DNA from 2 places in the Mesorhizobium sp. M0217 genome. Region 2 is predicted to be linked to the other one. Evidence: predicted binding sites of a transcription regulator. Region 2 holds the regulator's gene; the other holds the start of a gene.

Region 1 (4,209 bases), on a different contig from region 2:
AGGTCCAAGGCGAAATGGTCTCTTTTCACAAGCCGGCCATGTCTTCTTATCACCCGGCAATATCCCGTCAGATCATGGCCATGCCGCCGTTGACGTGGATGGTCTGGCCGGTGACGTAGGCTGCCTCGTTGGAGGCGAGATAGGCGACGGCCGACGCCACTTCAACACTCGTGCCCATGCGGCGCGTCGGGATCGCGGCCATTATCGCGTCTTTCTGCTTGTCGTTGAGCTTGTCGGTCATGGCCGATTCGATAAAGCCCGGGGCGACGCAGTTGACGGTGATGTTGCGGGTGGCGATCTCCTGCGCCAGCGACTTGGAAAAGCCGATCATGCCGGCCTTGGAGGCGCAATAATTGGTCTGGCCAGGATTGCCGGTGACGCCGACCACCGAGGTGATGTTGATGATGCGGCCATGGCGGCGGCGCATCATCGGATGGGTCAGCTCGCGGGTGAGCCGGAACACGGCGGTGAGGTTCACCTCCAGCACGCTGTCCCAATCCGCGTCCGCCATGCGCACGAACAGGCCGTCCTTGGTGATGCCGGCATTGTTGACCAGTATGTCGACGCCTTCGAGTTCGGCTTCGGCCTTCTGGCCAAGCGCCTTGACCTCGTCACGGTCGGCTAGATTGGCCGGGAACAGCTTTACCCGGTCGCCGAGTTCGCCGGCCAGGGTCTCCAGTTTCTCGATGCGGGTGCCGTGCAGGCCGACAATGGCGCCTTGCGCATGCAGCACCCGGGCAATCGCCTCGCCAATGCCGCCCGATGCGCCGGTGACGAGCGCCTTGCGGCCGGTCAGTTCGAACATTTTCGTCTCCTGATCTTAAGAGAACACCCTTCCCACGGGAGGGGTTGAATCGCCAGTGGATTATGCAAGCGCGGCCAGCGCCGCCTCGACATCGGCCGGCGTGCCGACGGCCGATGTGGCGATGTCGCGGTTGATCCGCCGCGCCAGGCCGGAAAGCACCTTGCCGGCGCCGATCTCAAACAGCGTGGCGACGCCATTGGCGCCGAACCACTCCACCGTTTCGCGCCAGCGCACGCGGCCGGTGATCTGCTCGACCAGGCGGCGCGCGATCTCGTCGGGGTCGCTGGTCGGGGCTACAGTGACGTTGGAGACGACGGGCACGACCGGTGCATTCTTGGTCACGCCGGCCAGCGCCTCGCGCATGACATCGGCCGCCGGCGCCATCAGCGCCGAATGGAAGGGTGCGGAGACCTGCAGCATCAGCGCCCGCTTGGCGCCCTTTTCGGTGCACAGTTTCGCGGCGAGTTCCACCGCCGCCCTGGCGCCGGAGATCACCAGTTGGCCGCCGCCATTGTCGTTGGCGATCTGGCAGACTTTGCCGGATCCCGTTGCGGCCTCGGTGCAAGCGGCTTCGACGTCGGGCTGTTCCAGTCCGATGATCGCCGCCATGGCGCCCTCGCCGGCCGGCACCGCCGCCTGCATGGCGTTGCCGCGGATGCGCAGCAGCCGGGCGGCATCGGCGACCGAAACGAAACCGGCCGCGGCAAGGGCGGAATATTCGCCGAGCGAATGACCGGCAACGTAGGCAACCTTGTCCTTCAGCGAAAAGCCGCGCGCTTCCAGCGAGCGGATTCCCGCCAGCGAGACCGCCATCAGCGCCGGCTGGGCATGGGCAGTCAGGGTCAGCGCCTCTTCCGGGCCTTCCCAGATCAGTTTCGACAGCTTTTCGCCCAACGCATCATCGACTTCCTCGAACACCCTGCGTGCCTCGGGGAAGGCGTCGGCGAGGTCCTTGCCCATGCCGACAGCTTGGCTGCCCTGTCCCGGAAAGGTGAATGCGACGGCCATTTGGGCGCTCTCCAGCGGCTGATTTTTCCTGCCTGTGACGCAAGGCGGACCGTCAAGTCAAGCCCGGAGGCGGCATTTCCGCTCTCGCTTAAACCGGAGCTGACCTCGAGTCCCTGTTCCCAAAGGCTTTTTGCCGATCACACCTGATGAAAACCGCTCACGAATCGTTTGCTGGCTCTTCTTATTTTCGCCACAGGCGCTAGCTTTTGCATGACAGTTCTATGACAGAACGGTGGCGCGAGTGGAAATGCGCGTTGCTTGGGCCGGGGGAAGAGACGTGGCTAGGATCAGGAAGGGCGCGGCCGTACCCGCGCCACAGTTCTTGGAAGACGATCCGTCCACCGGCTACCTGCCGGGGCGCAGATGGCCGGTCATCCGCTACGGTCTGGTCACGCTGCTTGCCTCCGCCATCCTGGTGTTCGCCATCGAATGGATCGTGCGGGGCGACTTCTTCGGCACGGTCGACTTCTTCCTGCAGCCATTCAAGCCGGGCTGGACCACCATCATTGTCTTTGCATTGGTGCTGATGGGACTGGACGCCGTGCTTGGCCGCAGTCACCAGAGCCTGATGATCGTGGCGCCGCTGACGCTGGCGCTGGCCTTTGTCGGGCATCAGAAGTCGCATTATCTCGGCGATCCACTCTACCCAACCGATTTTCTTTATTCGCGCCAGATCATGGCACTGATGCCGCTCTTGGTGCGCGAACGGCCCTGGACGGCGCTCGCCATGGCGGTCGGCATCGTCGCCGGCCTGTCGCTGCTGATCTATGGCTGGCGGTTGTGGCGCCGCAAGGTTCCGATCCTCAGCCGCAAAGGGCGGCTGGCGCGGCTGACGCTGGCAGTGCCGCTGCTCGCCTTCTTCGTCTCGATCATGGACTACGCCACCTTCTCGTGGACCCGCGACCGGCTGCAGATCATCCCGATCATGTGGGACCAGAAGGAGAACTACGCCTCCAACGGGTTTGCGCTGGCCTTCGCGCTCAACGTGCCGATGGCGCATGTCTCGGCCCCGGCGGGCTATTCCGACAAGGCGATCGACGCGATCGACAGGCCTGATGTGGCGGCCTCGGTACCGGATGAGAAACCCGACATCATCGTGGTGATGAGCGAATCTTTCTGGGATCCGACCAAGCTGCCCGGCGTCACAATCACGCCTGACCCGATCCCCAATGTGCGGGCGCTGCGTTCCGGCTATATGTTCTCGCCGGAATTCGGCGGCATGACCGCCAACATCGAATTCGAGGCGCTGACCGGCTTTTCCAATGCCTTCCTGCCGGCGGGCTCGATCCCCTATCAGCAATATGTGCGCACGCCGACGCCGTCGCTGGCGACCTTCCTGAAAAGCGAGGGATACCGGGCGCGCGCCATCCATCCGGGCACCAACTGGTTCTGGAACAGGGGCGCCGTCTATGCCGATTTCGGCTTCAACGATTTCCGCTCGGAAGAGACGCTGCCGCCACTGGAAAAGCGCGGGCCGCTGGCTTCCGATGCCTCGATGACCGACGAGATCATCGCAGAGGCCGACGCCAGCGAGCGGCCGGTGTTCTTCTTCGCCGTCAGCCTGCAGAACCACGGTCCCTACGAGCCGTACCGCTATTACAATCCGACCCACAAGGTCGCGGCGCCGATCAGCACATGGGCGCGGGAATCGCTGCTCAGCTACGCCGAAGGCTCCGCCGATGCCGACCGTGGCCTCGAACGATTGATCGAATGGGCGAAGAAGCGCGAGCGGCCGACGGTCATCGCCTTCTTCGGCGACCATCTGCCGCCGCTCGGCCCCGTCTATGTCGAAACCGGTTACCTGAAAGACAATGTCGCGCCGCGCAAGGAACCGACGCCGGAGGCGGCACTGGAGCATCATCAGACGCCGCTGGTCATCTGGTCTAACCGCACCGGTCCGGCGCAGGATATGGGCGCGGTGAGCCCGGCCTTCCTGCCCTACCATATCCTTACCACGGCCGGGATCACGCACCCCTACTATACCGGCTTCTTAGGCACGCTGCGCGAACGCTATCGCGTCGTGGATCGCAATCTGCTTTTGACACCGTCAGGTGAGGCCACGGCGGACTGGGCGCGGCAGAAGGACATCGATCCGGCGATCAACGATTTCCGCCTGCTGCAATACGATATGATGTTCGGCAAGCGTAAGGCGGCTCCGGACTTCTTCCCCGAAACGATCAACGGTCGTACCCCGCATACGAGTTGATGCCTGGTCTTTTCCAACCCTGCGACGCCAGGACGCTGTCCGGAGCATGCGTTACCCTTGCCTTCCAGCCAAATTGCTATATAGACGCCCGCAATCTGCCGGTCCTTGCTGGGGGCTGAACGGAGGGCCGGAGGTTTTATCCAAAACCTTCGTGTGAAGCCAGAAGCGCTTCCGCCTCCCGTGTCTCCGC
Region 2 (4,209 bases):
TCCGGCGCCGGTTCGAGCGGCGCTGGTAGAAAAAAGGCAATTTGGTATGAACATCATGACCGAACAGTCCCTTGAGAATGCAGTGGGCGACAAAATGAACGCCAAGTCGAACGAAGTCATCAAGATGCGCGGCGACAAGGTCGGCGTGTTCTATGGCGAGAAGCAGGCGTTGTTCGACGTCAATCTCGACGTCCGCCAGAACCAGGTGACGGCGCTGATCGGCCCGTCCGGCTGCGGCAAGTCGACCTTCCTGCGCTGCCTCAACCGCATGAACGACACCATCGATTCGGCGCGGGTGACCGGCAAGATCACGCTCGATGAAGACGACATCTACGACAAGAACATCGATGTCGTCGAACTGCGCGCCCGCGTCGGCATGGTGTTCCAGAAACCCAACCCGTTCCCGAAGTCGATCTACGAGAACGTCGCCTACGGCCCGCGCATCCATGGGCTGGCCAAGCGCAAGTCCGACATGGACCAGATCGTCGAGCAGAGCCTGAAGAAGGCGGCGATCTGGAACGAGGTCAAGGACCGCCTGCAGGAGCCCGGCACCGGCCTGTCCGGCGGCCAGCAGCAGCGCCTGTGCATCGCGCGCGCCATCGCCGTGTCGCCGGAGGTGATCCTGATGGACGAGCCCTGCTCGGCGCTCGATCCGATCGCCACCGCCCGTGTCGAGGAGCTGATCGACGAACTGCGCCAGAACTACACGATCGTCATCGTCACCCACTCGATGCAGCAGGCGGCGCGCGTGTCGCAGCGCACGGCGATGTTCCATCTCGGCTATCTCGTCGAGGAGGGCGCCACCGACAAGATGTTCACCAACCCCGACGACAAGCGCACCCAGGACTACATTACCGGCCGCTTCGGCTGAGCCGTCCGGCGGGTGAATTTTCAGGCACGAGGACCAAGATCATGGGTGAACATACCGTCGCCTCCTTCGATGAAGAGCTCGGGCAGATCAGCAAGCTGATCCGCGACATGGGCGATCTGGCAGGCTCGATGGTCAGCGGCTCGACCAGGGCGCTGCTCAATTCGGACAATGCGCTGGCACAGCGTGTCGTTTCCGACGACGCCATCATGGATGCGCGCCAGCGCGAACTGGACGACCGCGCCATCACGCTGATCGCCAAGCGCCAGCCGATGGCCAACGATCTGCGCGCCGTGGTCGGCTCGATCCGCATGGCCGGCGACCTCGAGCGCATCGGCGATCTCGCCAAGAACATCGCCAAACGCGTCGGCACCGTGGGCTTGAGCGTCACGCCGCGCGACCTCTCGCACTCCATCGATGCCATGGCGCAGCTGGTGCTGATCCAGGTGCAAGGCGTCGTCGAGGAATATGCCGCCACCGATGCGGCAGCTCTTGCAAAACTCAGGAATGACGACGAGCGCATCGACGTCAAATACACGTCCGTGTTTCGTGAGCTCTTGACCTACATGATGGAAGACCCTCGCAACATCACCGCCTGCACGCATCTCTTGTTCTGCGCCAAGAATCTTGAGCGCATCGGCGATCATGTCACCAACATCGCCGAAAATGCGTATTATGTGCTGACCGGCCAGCAATTGCCCGCCAATCGTCCGAAGCAGGACGAGACGGCGATGGCCACGCCGGCCTGATGAGGGTGAACTGCCTATGATCGCGCCACGCATCATGGTCGTGGAGGACGAGGAGCCGCTAGGCGTGCTCCTCCGCTACAACCTCGAATCCGAAGGCTATCACGTCGAGGTGGTGACACGCGGCGACGAGGCCGAGATCCGCCTGCAGGAAAACGTGCCCGATCTCCTGGTGCTCGACTGGATGGTGCCCGCTGTTTCCGGCATCGAGCTCTGCCGGCGGCTTAGAGTGCGGCCCGAAACCGAGCGGCTGCCGATCATCATGCTGACCGCGCGCGGTGAGGAAAGCGATCGCGTGCGCGGCCTGTCCACCGGTGCCGACGACTATCTGGTCAAGCCATTCTCGACGCCGGAGTTCATGGCGCGCGTGAAGGCGCTGCTGCGCCGGGCCAAGCCGGAAGTGCTGTCCAGCGTGCTCAAGGTCGGCGACATCGTGCTCGACCGCGAGTCGCACCGTGTCTACCGCAAGAAGAGCGAGATCAGGCTCGGACCGACCGAGTTCCGGCTGCTCGAATTCATGATGCGCCATCCCGGCCGCGTGTTCTCGCGCAGCCAGCTGCTCGACAATGTCTGGGGCGAGACGATCTACATCGACGAGCGAACCGTCGACGTCCATGTCGGGCGCTTACGCAAAGCGGTCAACAACGGCCGCATGCCGGATGTCATCCGTACCATTCGCGGCGCCGGCTACGCGATCAGGGAAGACTAGGATGCTGCGCGTCGCGCCGTTGCCGGCCATTCAGGCGACATGCTTGCCGGATTTGGCCTGAATGCCCGGCGCGAAAATCTCCTGATCGACGAAGCCGAGCGCGCGCATGGCACAGCCTTCGCGGATCAGCGGCAGCTCGTTGGGCTCGGTGTCGAAGGAGATCGATTTCGAGTGCTGGCCGCCGGCGGTCTGGGCGATCGCTTCGCGCAATGCCGGCTCGATCAGGTCGAAGGCGGCGGCGCTGACGCCAACCATGGCGACAGGCGCCGGGTCGATCAGCGCAAACAGGCTGCCGAGGCCGAAGCCGAGCGCCTCACCGGCCTTGCGATAGGCTTCGCGCTCCGGGCCATCGGTTTCGCGGGCGCGCGCGGCGAGTGCGCGCATATCAGCGTCGCCGATATCGACCGGCTCGGCATCTTCGCTCATCATTTTGGCGCTGCGCCAGATGGCGTAGTTTCCGGCATAGGCCTCGACGCAGCCGCGCCGCCCGCAGCGGCAGAGCGCGCCGCCCGGACGGTGGATCATGTGGCCGAACTCGCCGCCCGAGGAATGGGTGCCGGTGAACAGATCGCCTTTCAGCACCAGCCCCATGCCGATGCCGTGCGACAAGAGGATCGCGATGAAATTGTCGCGGTAGCGCTCGGGCTGGCGCCATTGCAGGGCCACCGCCATCATATTGCAGTCGTTCTCCATGGTGGCAGGAATGCCGAATTCCGCTTCCAACATGTCGGCGAAGGCAATGTCGGTCAGTGGCGTGATTGGCGACCACAGCATGGCCCGCGCCTGCGAATCGGTGATGCCCTGGATACCCATGGCAATGCGGGCGATGCTCTGGACATCGAGGTCCGGGTCCGCGAGACGCCGCCCGACGATTGCTACGCATTCGCCGATCAGCTCGTCGCGCGGCATGGTCAGCGTGTCGAGCCGGCGCTGTTCTTCCGCGACCACCTGGCCGGCATAGTCGATGACGGTGACGGAGAGGAAGTTCAGCGACAGCACCACGGTCATGACCGCCGCCGCTTCCGGGTTGAGGCCAAGGCCGACCTGCGGCCGGCCGCGTTTCAGCGAGCCGGTCTCGCCAGGCTTGCCTTCAATCAGGATGCCTTCTTGAATTAGATCAGACGAGATTGCCGATATCGTCGAATGGCTGAGGCCGGTGGTCGCCGCAATCTCGGTCCGCGACGGCTGGCCGGCCCGGCGCACGGCCGAAATCACCATCGCACGGTTGCGACGGCGCAGATCGTCGTGGCGGATCCCAACCGACATTTGTTTTCCTCCCGGCCTCCTCGCGCCTCATGATAGTGAAGGCGTTCGACGGCACCAGCCAAATATTGGCAGACGCCGGCAGCCCTGTCATTGTTTATTGCGGAGCTCGAAAAAATTCGGCAACGCCATCAGAATCCATCATAATCGATGTTGACAGTGCCTTATCATTGAACCAGTATTTTTTCGAGGCTCGAAAAAATGGAGCCTCTTTGTGCAGGCCTTCGGGCCGGTTTTGTCGCGCCGTGGGCGGCGCAGGGAGGGTTATAATGAACAGATTTGCAGCCGCCATGCTGGCGGGTGTCGCCATGTCGCTGGCGCTGATGTCGGTCGCGCAGGCGAAGGACAAGGTCATCGGCGTGTCGTGGTCGAACTTCCAGGAAGAGCGCTGGAAGACCGACGAGGCGGCGATGAAAACGGCGATCGAAGCCGCCGGCGACAAGTACATTTCGGCCGACGCGCAGTCCAATCCCGGCAAGCAGCTGACCGACGTCGAAAGCCTGATCTCGCAGGGCGCCAACTCGCTGATCATCCTGGCGCAGGACGCCTCGGCCATCGGCCCGGCGGTGCAGAAGGCGCTGGACGAAGGCATTCCGGTCGTCGGCTATGATCGCCTGATCGAG

The links. The regulator PhoB, encoded in region 2, activates phosphate uptake and scavenging genes when phosphate is short. The targets are predictions, from matches to a motif close to TGTCATNNANCTGTCAT.
Region 1: the regulator PhoB is predicted to act here: its motif matches at 2,024-2,040, upstream of NKJ18_RS26460 (LTA synthase family protein).

Annotation. Positions count from the first base shown of each region.
Region 1 covers NZ_JAMYSN010000023.1:58,555-62,763, forward strand. The annotation lists gene fabG (3-oxoacyl-[acyl-carrier-protein] reductase) at 68-805, opposite strand; gene fabD (ACP S-malonyltransferase) at 866-1,813, opposite strand; gene NKJ18_RS26460 (LTA synthase family protein) at 2,061-4,019, shown strand.
Region 2 covers NZ_JAMYSN010000013.1:53,939-58,147, reverse strand. The annotation lists gene pstA (phosphate ABC transporter permease PstA) at 1-29, shown strand, start outside; gene pstB (phosphate ABC transporter ATP-binding protein PstB) at 47-871, shown strand; gene phoU (phosphate signaling complex protein PhoU) at 913-1,617, shown strand; gene phoB (phosphate regulon transcriptional regulator PhoB) at 1,634-2,323, shown strand; gene NKJ18_RS20425 (ROK family protein) at 2,354-3,589, opposite strand; gene xylF (D-xylose ABC transporter substrate-binding protein) at 3,856-4,209, shown strand, end outside.